DNA from 2 places in the Halomonas sp. ISL-56 genome. Region 2 is predicted to be linked to the other one. Evidence: predicted binding sites of a transcription regulator. Region 2 holds the regulator's gene; the other holds the start of a gene.

What was found. The regulator sigma-54, encoded in region 2, starts transcription at its own class of promoters, with help from an activator protein. The targets are predictions, from matches to a motif close to TGGCACNNNNNTTGCTNT.
Region 1: the regulator sigma-54 is predicted to act here: its motif matches at 3,610-3,627, upstream of J7J49_RS06805 (sugar phosphorylase).

The regions. Positions count from the first base shown of each region.
Region 1 is NZ_JAGGRO010000008.1:162,689-170,077, forward strand. Features, by position in the region: gene J7J49_RS06790 (YeeE/YedE family protein) at 1-415, shown strand, start outside; gene J7J49_RS06795 (DUF6691 family protein) at 439-849, shown strand; gene dsbG (thiol:disulfide interchange protein DsbG) at 902-1,684, opposite strand; gene J7J49_RS06805 (sugar phosphorylase) at 1,787-3,577, opposite strand; gene nrdR (transcriptional regulator NrdR) at 3,788-4,267, shown strand; gene ribD (bifunctional diaminohydroxyphosphoribosylaminopyrimidine deaminase/5-amino-6-(5-phosphoribosylamino)uracil reductase RibD) at 4,264-5,445, shown strand; gene ribBA (bifunctional 3,4-dihydroxy-2-butanone-4-phosphate synthase/GTP cyclohydrolase II) at 5,627-6,793, shown strand; gene ribH (6,7-dimethyl-8-ribityllumazine synthase) at 6,840-7,328, shown strand; gene nusB (transcription antitermination factor NusB) at 7,325-7,389, shown strand, end outside.
Region 2 is NZ_JAGGRO010000016.1:152,415-159,803, reverse strand. Features, by position in the region: gene J7J49_RS14360 (ABC transporter ATP-binding protein) at 1-42, opposite strand, end outside; gene J7J49_RS14355 (KpsF/GutQ family sugar-phosphate isomerase) at 350-1,336, shown strand; gene J7J49_RS14350 (KdsC family phosphatase) at 1,392-1,934, shown strand; gene lptC (LPS export ABC transporter periplasmic protein LptC) at 1,935-2,504, shown strand; gene lptA (lipopolysaccharide transport periplasmic protein LptA) at 2,517-3,011, shown strand; gene lptB (LPS export ABC transporter ATP-binding protein) at 3,065-3,790, shown strand; gene J7J49_RS14330 (RNA polymerase factor sigma-54) at 3,934-5,349, shown strand; gene hpf (ribosome hibernation-promoting factor, HPF/YfiA family) at 5,448-5,756, shown strand; gene J7J49_RS14320 (PTS sugar transporter subunit IIA) at 5,761-6,231, shown strand; gene rapZ (RNase adapter RapZ) at 6,336-7,265, shown strand; gene J7J49_RS14310 (HPr family phosphocarrier protein) at 7,310-7,389, shown strand, end outside.

The sequences.
Region 1 (7,389 bases), on a different contig from region 2:
TGCTACCTGGCTAATGGCAACGCTAGGACGTATCGCGGGTATCAGTGGCATCGTGGGAAATTTGATTACCCAGCGGCGACCCAAAGGCGATAGCGCTTGGCGAGTGGCTTTTTTGTTAGGGCTAATCAGTGGGTCGTTAGTGATTATGGCGCTCGGGGGTGGCTTAGGTAATGTCGCCGGTAACCCTGGTGGGGTAATTGGTGCGCCAGCAGGCGGAGTAGGGTTAATGCTAGTGGCTGGGTTGTTGGTGGGGGTAGGCACAGGGCTGGGCAGTGGCTGTACCAGCGGTCATGGCGTATGTGGACTGGCGCGCTTGGCACCTCGCTCCATGGCGGCCACCGGGATGTTTTTACTGACGGCGCTAGTGACCGTTTATATCTCGCGTCACTTGCTAGGCCTGGGCGGTGGAGCATGAATCAGTCAAGCAAGAGTCGTTGGATGAAAACAGCGGCTGGCTATACGGCGGGGCTACTTTTCGGCCTCGGTTTAGCTGTTTCAGGTATGACCGACCCCGCGCGAGTAGTGGGGTTTCTAGACGTTGCGGGCGTCTGGGATCCAACGCTGATGTTCGTATTGGGCGGGGCTGTAGTCACCACCTTTATCGGTTATCGGCTGGTGTTTGAGTGCTCAGCACCGCTGTTGGGAAGTGTCTTTCAGTTGCCTACCAAACGTGAGTTAGACGCGAAGCTGTTAGGGGGCGCTGCACTATTCGGCATTGGCTGGGGGCTTTCTGGCTTCTGTCCAGGCCCAGCGATTGCCTCTATTGGCGGTCTTTCGTTACCGCTATTGGCCATGCTGGTCACGATGGTGCTGGGTTGGTTTGCTGCTAAGCGAATGGCAGTGCCTTAGAGTGATCAAAGTGGTCTTGTGGGAAGCGGCTTTCGCGGCCTCCCACAACCCTTTACGGCGCTTCGCTGCCCATCATGTCGATCATTCGCTCATCGCTTGGCATACCCTGAATACGGTCAAGGCGCACGTTTCCGTCTTCTGTTTCACGCTGAAAAACTGAGGTGGGCGTGGCATACAGCCCCAGCTCTTCGAACAGTTGGTTGTTAGCATACACCTGTTCTTCAATTTCCCTTGGTTGGGCACTGGCTTCAATTTCTTTCTGGCCGCTCTCATGGGCATGCAGCGTAGCCGCTGGGTCGTCAGCGCCGAGTATGGTGGCTGCTTTGCCAGGGCTGTCAGGCGCTAAGATACCCACCATAATATGGCGTAGCTGAACATCACCTGCGTCTACCCAGGGGCGAACGTCCTGCCACAGCTGTTGGCAGTAGGGGCAGTTGGCATCCGTGAAGGTATAAATCAGTCTGGGGGCATCCACGTCGCCGTCTTGAACCCAGTGGCTTTCGCTTAACAGTTGCCAGGTTTGTGCCTCTAGCGGTGCGCGCACATGCTCATCCAGCTTTGCTTCGGTAAGGTCATTGCCCTCGCTATCCATCAGTGTACCGACCAACGCATGCTCGCCATCAGGTGTCAGATAAATCGCCATGTCCTGACCCTGCACGCTGGCGCCGTAGCCGCGCAAGCCGCCGGGGGCATCGAATTGGCCATGAATCTCCAAGCCTTGATCGGCCAGTGCCTGAATAGGGGCTGGGAGTTCATCGGCGTAGCTTGCAGAAGTGCCCCAAAGAGCTGTTAGTAGAAGAAAACAGCTAATGGCAGAGTGGTGTTTCAAGTGCATTGCAGCGCCTTGTTCGAATAAGAAGTGGAAGGCCAAGGGGGTATGTGCATTATACATGGGGCGTTATACCGCAACTTATGGTTTCTAAGTATTTCGACGGTATTAGCTGTCAGTCACCAACCAGCGTACCGCGTAAGGCGGAAGGGAACCTTCGGCGATCCAGGGGTTGCCAGGATCCAGCGCTTGCCAGGCGTGTTTCTTAAGTGCCTGAGTAACTGCCTCACCCATATTTTCTAAGGGAAGCGGCAGATCGGTGACGTTATACAGCGCTAATAACCGGCGGCCATCGTGCAGTGGGCCGCGCTCTACTGCCAGCAGTTCGGGTTCAGAAACCAGCACTCGTTGGGCGGCATTGGGGTGGAAGCAGGGCTCTTGACGGCGTTGGTCTAATAGCCGATTTAAGGCGTGAAAAACATCGTGGGTGGGCGTTGATTGGCTATCCAATAGCAGTTCTAGCTCACTACGCTGCCAGCGCCGACGGTTGATCGAGCGCAGTCGCCCACTGCGCTCAACGCCTTCTACGTCATTCAGTGTGCCTGTCAGGGTGTGGATATACAGCGCGGGGATGCCCTGCAAACTCAGCATAATCGCTTGGCTGCATAGAAAACGCGCAACCTGCCATGGGTCGGGGCCACGGCGGGTGCCACGCATGGCTTCAAACCAGGTGATATTGATCTCATAGGGCGTATCGCTGCCATCCGGGTTGCTACGCATGCTGACAAAGCCGCCGAATTTGTGCATCAGCTCCAGCAGCGCGTCCCGCTCGTGGTCAGGCAGCAAGCCCTCCAGAGGGCGTACGCCAATACCGTCGTGACTGGCAGTGAAGTTGAGGTAAGTGCAGTGGTCGGGCAGTACCGGCAGGCTGGAAAGCCAGGTCTGTAGTGTGCTCGCTTCACCCCGGGTGAGGGTGTGCAGTAGCAGGGGGGGGAGGGCAAATTGATACACCATATGGGCTTCGTCGGGCTGGCCTGCAGGCAGCCGATCTAAGCCAAAATAACTGATGTTTTCCTGGTGGGGCACATTGGTTTCGGTAATCAACAGCGTGCCCGGGGCCACATAATCTACAATCGCCCGCAGCAGCCGCACCACGGTGTGGGTTTCCGGCAGGTGGATACAGGACGTTCCAAGCCGCTTCCACAGAAAGGCCACCGCATCCAAACGCACAATCCGCGTGCCTTGCTCCAGGTAGAACAGCAGAATGCCCACGAACTCCAGCAGCACATCCGGGTTTTCGAAGTTAAGGTCAAGCTGGTCTTCGGAGAAGGTCGCCCATAGATAGCGGGTGCCGCGCCGAGTGGAAATGGGTACCAGTAGCGGGCTGCTGCGCGGGCGCACCACTTGGGAAACGTCGGTATCCGGGTCGACCTCGATGAAATAGTCGCGCCCCGGCAGACTGCCGCTCAGATAATCGACAAACCACAGGGATTCCCTAGAGACATGGTTGAGCACTAGGTCGGCCATCAGGTCGTAGTGACTGGCGAGTTCGCGGATATGCGACCAGTCGCCGAGATCGGTGTTGACTTCCCGGTAGTGAATCACCGAAAAACCGTCGTCGCTGCTCCACGGAAAGAAGGGCAGAACGTGCACGCCGCTGATGCGATCGCCCAGCCGGGCTTGAAGAAAATCGCTAAGCACGGCCAGCGGTGGCTTATCCTCTTCGATAATCGAGTCGCCATAGCTGATCACCCACTGATCCTTTTCGCTCCAGGAAGGTGCGTTATTAGCGTTGGCTGCTACTGGGTTGGATGAAAAGGGGACAAGCGACTGGAAATGCTCCAAACGCTGGTTTAAGCGGCGCTGCACTTCGCCTGCCCGGGGCCCGTAAAGGTGGCTGAGGTAGTCATGAACGGTATTTGAAAATGTGTCGTGGACGGTCTGCTCAAAGGGGGGCATGGGTGACTCCTGATAAACAATCTGCCACAAACGCTGCAGCTTGTGTGCCAAATCGTTACAATACGTAGTTGATATCGCGCTTAAACACTAAGATACATTAGCTTATGGCAGTTGCTACTGCGAAACGCCATTAATAGCACACACATTGACAGGTTATAACACGCAAACTCGTGGAGCACGCCGACACGAGCTGACAACAGGTTGACCGCCATGCATTGCCCTTTTTGTGGTGCAAACGATACTCGAGTGACCGATTCGCGGCTGGTAGCCGACGGCGACCAGGTACGCCGTCGCCGCCAGTGTGCGAGCTGCCATGAGCGCTTTACCACCTACGAGACTGCTGAATTGGTAATGCCGCGGGTGGTGAAGTCCGATGGCTCCCGAGAGAGTTTCAATGAAGCCAAACTGCGGGCAGGCATGCTGCGCGCGCTGGAAAAACGCCCGGTCAGTGCTGAAGCCACTGAAGCGGCGGTGGAACGTATCCGTCAAACCCTGCGCGCTCGGGGTGATCGTGAGATCAATGCTCGGGATATCGGTGAGTCGGTCATGCAAGCGCTTAAAACCCTCGACCATGTGGCCTATATCCGCTTCGCCTCGGTGTATCGCAAGTTCCAGGATCTGGATGAATTTCGCGCTGAGATTGATCGGCTTTCCCAAGAGCCCTCAAACAAGAGCGGGCCGTCAAAATGAGCAGCTTTAGCCAAGCCGACCACCGCTATATGGCGCGGGCGCTGCAACTGGCGAAAAAGGGCTTATATACCACGGATCCCAACCCGCGGGTTGGCTGTGTGATTGTGCGTGATGAGCAAATTGTCGGTGAAGGCTTCCACCTGCGTGCCGGTGAACCTCATGCCGAAATCCACGCGTTAAAGGCCGCCGGAGATCGGGCTCAGGGGGCGACCGCCTACGTGACTTTGGAGCCCTGTTCCCACACCGGGCGCACCGGCCCCTGTGCGGTAGCATTGAAGGACGCCAGCGTGTCACGGGTAGTAATCGCGATGGAAGATCCCAACCCCCAGGTGAGTGGTCGCGGCATTCGCATGCTTGAAGAGGGCGGTGTCGAGGTTGCTGTGGGCTTGCTTGAGAGTGAAGCGCGCGGGTTGAACCCCGGCTTTATTGCTCGCATGACCCAAAAACGGCCCTTTGTGCGCCTGAAAATGGCGATGAGTTTAGACGGCCGTACTGCCATGGGGTCAGGGGAGTCCCAGTGGATTACTGGGCCTGAAGCGCGTACCCAGGTGCAGCGGCTGAGGGCACGCTCCAGTGCCATATTGAGCGGAGTGGAGTCGCTTATCATGGACGACTCACGGCTGACGCTTCGCAAAGAGCAGCTTCATCTCGACAATGTTGACGACGTGGTTTGCCGCCAGCCGCTGCGGGTGATTTTAGATACCCACTTGCGCTTACCCCTGGCGGCGGCCTGTTTAAGCGAGCCAGGGCGGACGCTAGTGATCACTACGCCAGACCACTCGGAAGAGAAGCGCGAACGGCTAATCCAAGCGGGTGCGGAAGTTCAGATAGTGCCCGCTGGGAGCGATGGCCGTATCGATCTAGTGGCAATGCTGCAGTGGTTAGCGGAAAATGAGCAGGTTAACGAACTGCTGGTGGAAACCGGTGCGACGCTGGCAGGCGCTATGCTTGATGCGGCGCTGGTCGATGAACTGCAGCTGTTCGTCGCCCCCACGCTGTTAGGTGGCGAAGCACGGCCGCTTTTTGCGCTGCCAGGGCTCGCGCGCATGGCCGACCAGCGACGTTTAACCATCCATGATATGCGGGCGGTGGGGCGTGATTGGCGCATTATCGCCTCGCCTCAGGCGACTAGCGCAACGGGCGCATCTGGTGAATTTAGCGAGAGCAAGGTACCCTGACGCGCAAAATCATGACTAATTTTGCACGGTACGTTTTCTTTGCGACAACTGCTCATGGCAATTGTTTGTGATACTTGTTGATGAGAATCGTTGTTGAGAACCGTTGATGAAAACCGTTTATAAAAGCCGTTCGTGATAACCGTTCATGAAAACCGCTCATGAAAAAAAGACTGGAGATTCCATGGCGCACCCCTCCTCTAGAGGCTTAGCCCCTATCGCCGAACTGGTTGAAGATATTCGCCAGGGCAAAATGGTGATTCTCATGGACGATGAGGATCGCGAAAATGAAGGTGATATCATCATGGCCGCAGAAAAAGTGCAGGCCGAGCATATCAACTTTATGGCCCGTTTCGCCCGTGGCTTGATCTGTATGCCGATGACCCGGGCCCGCTGCGAGCAGCTTAATTTGCCGCTGATGGTGCGTGATAACGGCTCTGGTTTTGGTACCAAATTTACCCTGTCGATTGAGGCCACCGAAGGCGTCACGACCGGTATTTCCGCGTCGGACCGAGCGCGCACAGTGCAGGCAGCGGCAGCGCCCCATGCCAAGCCGTCCGATATCGTCCAGCCGGGCCATATCTTTCCGTTAATGGCTGAGCCGGGCGGTGTGCTGCGCCGTGCAGGGCATACGGAAGCAGCGTGTGATTTGGCGGCACTGGCAGGCTGTGACCCTAGCGGTGTAATCTGCGAAGTCATGAACGATGATGGCAGCATGGCGCGTCGTCCTGAACTCGAAGCTTTTGCCCAAGAGCACGACATTAAAATCGGCACCATCGCCGACCTGATTCACTACCGCATCGTTAATGAGCAGACCATCGATCATCTGGAAGCGTCGACAGTGATGACTTCCCATGGCGAACTGACGCTGCACGTGTTCCGTGATCGCATTCAGGGCGCCCATCATTTGGCGCTGGTGAACGGTCAACCAACACCTGAACAGGCCACCACTGTGCGCGTGCACCTCACCGATACGCTGCGCGACGTGATGGGTTTAATGAAAGACGAACAGTGCCGCTGGGATGCTCACCGGGCGTTGGAAGAGATTGCCGGTTCCACGCCAGGCGTGTTTGTGTTGATCGATGACGGCCGCCCGCATCAAGATTTAAAAGATCAGCTGGATATCTTTTTGGATCGCGTGCGCCAGCCGCGTACCAGTGATTCTGACGGTGCCGGTAACTATTTAACTATCGGCACCGGTTCACAGATTCTCCGCTATTTAGGCGTAGGTAAAATGCGCTTACTTAGCTCACCGTGGAAGTTCTCCGCGTTGTCCGGCTTTGACCTTGAAGTTGTTGAGCGTCTGGGGCCCAACGACACGACGTATGAGCCAACCTCTCAGCAGGACTAATTCAGCAGGACTAGTTCAGCAAGACTCATTTAGCAGGAATAAATTGATGCACTCCTTGACGCAAGTTGAAGGTACCTTTGTTGATGTCGATGGCCACTATGTCATCGTGGTCGGTCGTTTTAACCATCACGTGGTGGATAGCCTGGTGGAAGGCGCTGTCGATAGCTTGACCCGCCACGGCGTAGATGCCGAGCATATTCATATTGTTCACGTGCCGGGTGCCTGGGAACTGCCGTTGGCGGTGAAGCGCGTGCTGAAGGTGATGAAACCCGATGCAGTGATTGCCTTGGGCGCGGTGATCCGCGGTGGAACGCCTCACTTTGAGTACGTGGCGGGTGGCTGTAATACCGCGATCAACCACTTGCAGCTTGAGTTTGATACCCCGGTGGCTAACGGCGTGTTAACCGTTGAAAGCATCGAACAAGCGATTGAGCGTGCGGGCACCAAAGCCGGTAACAAGGGCACCGAGGCTGCTATGGCGGCCATGGAAATGGTCTCCTTGCTGCGCGCGCTGCCGTTAGGAGATAACCAATGAGCGAGCGTAAACCCTCTGCCGCTCAGCAGGGCCGCCACGCGGCGCGTGAGTTAACCGTGCA
Region 2 (7,389 bases):
GAAATAAAGGTCTTCAATTTCTATAAAGGGTGCATCTGTCATGGATCAGTTGACTCTTAACGGGGCGCAGCTAGGGCTAAATAGCATACCCTACTTGCTACTAGCGCAGTTAGAAAACAGTGTTTCTAAAACATTATCGAACATTGTACTATAACGCCACAAAACATTACTCCGCGAGTGAGCATTCCTAGTGATTAGTATAACGACTGGTGAGCAGATCCCTAGGCTAGGGCAGTTTATCGCTCAAGCCACCAGGGATTACGACCTCAATTACTGCCTATAAGCGGTGTCGAGATGTTATTCTTGCGGTTACTACTTTTCATATTTTCAATCGTTAAGAGAAAACGCTATGCGCCAGCCTCTCGCTTCATCCAGCCTACTACGCGAAAGCGCTCTGCGTACGCTGCAAATTGAGCAGGCAGCGATTGGAGGCCTCCAGGCTAAACTAGACGAAAGCTTTGACCGCGCCTGCGAGCTAATCCTCGCCTGCCAAGGACGCGTGGTGGTGACGGGCATGGGCAAGTCGGGGCATATTGCAGGCAAGCTGGCGGCAACGCTGGCCAGTACGGGCACACCGGCTTTTTTCGTTCACCCCGGTGAAGCCAGCCACGGCGATTTAGGCATGATCACCCGCGCTGATGTTGTGCTGGCGTTATCTAACTCGGGTGAAACGGCTGAAGTCACCGCCCTACTGCCGCTGCTTAAACGCTTGGGCACACCGCTGGTCAGCATGACGGGGCGCCCCCAATCCACGCTTGCCAAACACGCTGATGCGCACCTAAACAGCGGCGTTGAGCGCGAGGCGTGCCCGCTCGATCTCGCCCCTACCAGCTCCACCACTGCGGCTCTCGCCCTAGGCGATGCACTGGCGGTGGCGTTACTGGAAGCACGCGGCTTTACCGCTGAAGACTTTGCCCTTTCCCACCCTGGCGGCAGTTTAGGCAAGCGCTTACTGCTGCGCGTCAGAGACCTGATGCACGATGGCGAGCGACTACCCCAGGTCGCATTAGGAAGCCCACTGCGCGATGCGTTATTAGAGATCACCCGGCAAGGACTTGGCTTTACCTGCGTGGTGGATAGCGAAGGACGCCTGGCCGGGGTTTACACCGATGGCGACCTGCGCCGTACGCTGGATCAGTTTCACAACCTGCGCGATGTCCTCGTTGACGACGTTATGACCCGGCCAGGCAAACGCATCGGCCCCGACATCCTGGCGGCCGAAGCGGTACGTATTATGGAAGAGAGCCGGATTACCGCGCTAGCGGTGGTCGATGAACAACAGCGCCCTATTGGGGCTCTACATATGCACGACCTGCTCGCCAGCGGCGTTATTTAACCCATCGGCGTTTTTTATCCGTCTGGCTATAAGAAATTACTGATATGGAGGCTCTATGACCCTACCCACCGCGCTACTCGATCGACTCCGCCGCGTACGCCTATTGGCGTTGGATGTTGACGGCGTCCTCACCGATGGCCGCCTCTACTTTCAGGCCGATGGAATCGAAATCAAAGCCTTCCATACTCAGGATGGCCATGGGCTAAAGCTGCTCAAACGCGTGGGCGTGCATGTTGCACTGATTACTGGGCGCGATTCCCCCATGGTCAGCCAGCGTGCCGCCGCCCTGGGTATCGACCATGTTCACCAAGGCTGTGAAGACAAACTGGCTACCCTGCGCGGGCTTTGCCAGCGCCTTGATATCGAGCTGGAACAAGTGGCCTATTGCGGCGACGACCTGCCCGATCTAGCGGCTATTAAGCGTTGCGGCGTCGGCATTACCGTGCCTAACGCACCGGATTATATGCACACCCACGCCGACTGGATCACCGAACGCCTGGGTGGTCACGGTGCCGTGCGTGAAATCTGCGATACGCTGCTTGAATCTCAAGGGCACTGGGGCGCGGTGCTCGACACCTATTTGCACGGTCGAGCGTAAATGTTGAAGCGGCTTAAGGTACGCCTCTGGCTGGGCGGGCTGGTTATCGCGCTGGGTGCGCTGCTGGTATGGCTTGACCCCGGCGGCCCTCAAGACACTACCATCGACCCTGAAGCGCAGGCTCAGGAACCAGGTCACGTACTGGAAAATGCTGAAATTACGCTATTCGGTGATAACGGCAGCGTTTTGCAGTCGCTGACAACACCGCGTCTTATCCATACGCCTCAGCAAAGCGAAACCTGGTCGGAAGAGCCCGAAGCCGTTCTGTATGACAATGAGGGGCGCCAGTGGCTGGCTAGCGCCGATGTAGGCACGCTCAACACCGCTACCCAAGCGCTGTTACTGTCAGGCTCGGCTCGCTTGATCGCACCTGATGAAGGCTGGCAGCTAGATACCGAGCTATTGCATTATGATGGGGTAACTCAGCATGCCTGGAGTGCAACACCGGTACTGTTACAGCAACCGCCCCAGCAAATGCGCGCTTCACGTATGGACGTGTGGCTTAACGATAGCCGGGTACGCCTAACTGATAATGTGCGCGGCACACACCCCCCGGCCACGCAACCTTAAAGAGGAGTCGCCATGAAAGCACTTATTTACACCGCCCTATTTGCGCTAGCGATGCCATTATCGGCACTGGCCCAAACTTCACAACAGGCCCCTGTGGAAGTGGAAGCCGACCGTTTAGATCTCGACCAGCGGGCTGGCACCGCCGTTTATACCGGGGATGTAGAGATACGTCAGGGCGAAATGCAGTTGCGAGGTGATCGGGTAGAGATCAAACGCAACGAGGCCGGCGAACTTTCGACGGCAACCTCCACCGGTGAGCGCGCCTACCTGCGTCATCAAGCACAAGGTCAGGATGGCCCCACTGAGGGCTGGGCAAGAAGGATTATTTATCATGTCGCTGAACGCCGCGTAGAACTGATTGACCAAGCCGAGCTGACCCAGCAAGAGGACAAGTTCAGCGGCGGGCGGCTTGAATATTTTATTGACCGTGAAGTGATTCAAGCACGCTCTGACGTTGACGGCAGCGAGCCCCAGCGCATACGTATGACCCTTCAGCCTGAACAATAGGGAGCCGAGCTGTGGCAACTGTTGACACTACGCCGAACCAAATTCTTACGCCGATCAAAACCCTTTATGCCCACCACCTAGCCAAAAGCTACAAACGCCGCCGCGTGGTCAAAGACATCAATTTGGAAATCTGCCAAGGCAGCGTGGTCGGCCTACTTGGCCCGAATGGTGCCGGCAAAACCACCTCGTTCTATATGATTGTCGGGCTGGTAAAATCCGATGCTGGCGAAGTGGGCATCGACGATGTGGATTTAACCCGCGCACCCATGCACGAGCGCGCAGCAGCAGGTATCGGCTATCTCCCCCAGGAGGCGTCTATCTTCCGCAAACTTTCGGTTGCTGACAATATTATGGCGATACTCGAGACGCGCAAAGAGCTCAATCGCAGCGACCGGGAACAGCGCTTGGAAGCGCTACTCGAAGACTTTCATATCACTCACATTCGTGACAACCTCGGCATGAGCCTTTCGGGCGGCGAGCGCAGACGCGTGGAAATTGCACGCTCCTTAGCAACAGAGCCTGCCTTTATTTTGCTCGATGAGCCCTTTGCTGGCGTTGATCCCATTTCTGTGGGCGAAATTAAAACCATCATTCGTGCGCTGAAGCAGCGCCATATCGGTGTACTGATTACCGACCATAACGTGCGTGAAACCCTGGATATTTGCGATATCGCCTATATCGTCGGTGATGGGCAAATCATCGCCAGCGGCTCGCCAGCTTCAATACTTACCAACCAAAAAGTAAGGGATGTTTATTTGGGCGCAGATTTTCGCCTCTAAGATTATTTTCACTTCTAAACTGACTTTTCACCCACTAAATAGCGCTTTACAACAACTTTACTACCAATGGCATGCTTATTGCACTTGCACCCGGCACTCACTCGCACTAGTGTGGAACATTCCGATTAACGAGTGGTTCTCAGATGGTCATGAAAGCTTCTCTCCAACTGCGTATCGGCACACAGCTGACCATGACGCCCCAGTTGCAGCAGGCCATTGCGCTGTTGCAACTTTCGACGCTGGACCTTCGTCAAGAAATTCAGCAGGCCCTAGACGCCAATCCCATGCTGGAGCAAGAAGATGAATTTAGTGAGCAGGCTGTCAGCGAGCCTAAAGAAGAAGAGTGGTCAGAGAGCATCCCTACTGAGCTCTCGGTAGATAGCGACTGGTCAGATACCTATCAAGATATGGGTAGCCAGGGTGGTAGCAGCAGCGAAGGCCCCGACTTTGAGCGCCAGGCAGCCGGACAGAGCCTGCACGGGCACCTGCTGTGGCAACTTGCCATGACCGATTTTAGCGCCCGTGAACAGCTTGTCGCGGAGAGCTTAATCGACGCGCTAGATGCTAATGGCTACCTAACCCAGCCGCTCAACGATATCCGTGAAGGACTTCGTGCCCAGGGCATTGACGGGCTTAGTCAGCGCGAAGTGGAAACCACGCTGCTCAAGCTCCAACAGTTTGAGCCAACCGGTATCTTTGCCCGCGATTTGCGTGAATGCCTGATGCTGCAGCTCGCCGCCCTTCCCGACGATACACCACTGCTGGTTCCCGCCCGCCGTCTCGTTCGGCAGTTTCTTGAAGCGCTCGGCAAGGATGATATGCGCTTGCTTAAGCGCCGTCTCGGGCTTGATGACGAGCAGCTGGCCGATGTTATCCTACTCATTCGCAGCCTCGACCCACGTCCAGGTAGCGCCTACGGCGATACCGACGACAGTTATGTAACGCCCGATCTAGTCGTCCGCCACGACCAAGATGGCTGGCATTTAGAGCTCAACCCAGAGGCCCTGCCACGGCTGCGCATTCAGCCCGACTACGCCAGCTTGATTAAGCGTGCGGACAAAAGCGATGATAACCAGTTTCTCAAAGAGCACCTGCAGGAAGCGCGCTGGCTGATTAAGAGCCTGTCTAGCCGTAACGATACGCTATTGCGGGTTGGTCGCGAAATTATCACCCGACAGATTGGCTTTTTGGAGCACGGCGAAGAGGCCATGAAGCCGCTGATATTGGCCGATATTGCCGAAGCCGTTGAGATGCACGAATCAACTATCTCGCGGGTAACGACGCAGAAATACATTCATACGCCCCGCGGTGTTTTTGAGCTTAAGTACTTTTTCTCGAGCCAGGTGAGCAGCCAAGATGGCGACAGTCACTCCAGTACCGCCATCCGCGCGCGTCTCAAAAAACTGATTCAAGAGGAGCCCCCTGGCAAACCGCTTTCTGACAGCCGCTTAGTCACGCTATTAGGCGAAGGGGGCGTGCAGGTGGCGCGTCGCACGGTGGCTAAATATCGTGAAGCCATGGGCATCCCCTCCTCCAGCGAAAGGCGCCGTTTACGCTAGGCCCTGCTGCCGTTTCAGGGAAACTCTCGACAAGGGCTTTGCAACGCGGCAAAAAGGGTTACAATCGAAGTACAGTCCGATGGATAAGGAGTACGTCAATGCAAGTAAATATCACTGGTCATCACGTAGAACTGACTGACGCCTTGCGTGACTATGTCAACGAAAAGCTTGAGCGTGTAGAGCGCCATTACGACAATATAACTACGGTGCAAGTCACCTTATCAGTGGAGAAAGAGCGCCAGCAGGCCGCCTGTACGCTGCACGCCGCAGGTGCTGACTTACATGCGGAAGCCCTAGACAGTGATATGTACGCCGCTATCGACGCCCTAGCGGATAAAATCGACCGTCAACTCGTTAAACACAAGGAAAAAGCACAAGCTCGCGCCCAAGGCGCAGGTGTGCGTTAATTCAATGACGTTGGAAACCATACTTCCCCCGGAACGCGTTCTATTTGACGTACCCGGGGGCAGCAAAAAAAGGGTGCTGGAGTTTTACAGCACCTTTATTGCCCAAAATATTCCCAGCTTGGACAGCCAAGAAGTGTTTAGCCGTTTAATCGGCCGTGAACGCTTAGGCAGCACCGGTATTGGTAACGGCGTGGCTATTCCCCATGCGCGTAGCCCCCACTGCACCGCCCCTATCGCTGGTTTTTTAAAATTGTCAGAAGCGATTGATTTTGACGCTATCGACGGCGACCCGGTAGACCTGGTGTTTGTACTGTTGGTACCCGAAGAAGCAGATGACACGCACCTTTCACTGCTCGGCCAAGTAGCGACCATCATGAATGATGCGGATACACGCCAGCTGCTGCGTAAAGCGGCCAGTCAGCGTGAATTGCTTGAGCTCATCACCGCCAAAATTCGTGAGCAATCAGCGGCCTAACTGGTCTTAAAACCTTTTTTAAAACCTATTTAAGGTTAGGCACCGCAGGTGTATGTTTCGCTCACCACCCTTAACGCAGCTTGACCAAGGCAAAGAGAGACTCTATGCAACTGGTGATCATTAGCGGCCGCTCAGGTTCAGGTAAATCTATCGCTCTACAGGCGCTGGAGGATCTTGGCTACTACGCGATTGATAACCTCCCCGCTATGCTGCTGGGCTCGTTGGTGGACGAATTACGCGGCCAGGGTGACCGTGCTCATTTGGCGGTCAGTATTGATGCCCGTAATTTGCCGGGAGCGCTGGAGCGCTTGCCCTCTTTGTTAGAGGAGCTGCGCCAGCGTAAAATTAACTTTCAAGTGATTTACTTGACCACCGATGCCCGCATCCTGCTTGAGCGTTACTCGGCTACCCGGCGACGTCATCCGCTGACTCGCGATAGTGAAATGACCCTCGAAGAAGCGATTAATAAAGAAGAAGAGACGCTGGAGGATATTCGCGACCTAGCCGACTTACTGATCGATACATCACGGTTATCGGTACACGATTTACGCCGTCGCATTACCGACCAGGTAGCGCACCAGCACCGCGATAAGCTAACGCTGACCCTTGAGTCATTCGGCTACAAACGCGGCGTGCCGTTAGATGCTGACTTGGTCTTCGACGTGCGCTGCCTGCCGAATCCTTACTGGGATCCAACGCTGCGCCAGTTCACCGGCCGTGACGCTGATATTGTGGCTTTTTTGAGCAGCTACCCTATTGTTGACGCCATGAGCAACGATATTTTGGCGTGGCTTGAGCGTTGGCTACCCGCTTACCAGAATAGCCAACGCAGCTACATGACCATCGCGATTGGCTGCACCGGTGGCCAACACCGCTCGGTCTACATGGTCGAGAAGCTGGCGGAGAGGTTGACCACTAGCATGGGCGACGTTCAACTACGCCATCGTGAACTGGGGCTGCACTACACCTTGGGTGAACAGTCGGCGGCGGCTCTCCTCAGCGCTACTTCCAACAACGAACGGAAAGAGACTTAGCGCGTCTATCCATTAATGACACCACTCGGCGAGAAGGAACCAGGGTGCCAGAAAGAATACTCACACTTACCAATCAACGCGGGCTACATGCTCGCGCGGCGACAAAACTGGTCAAATGCGGCCA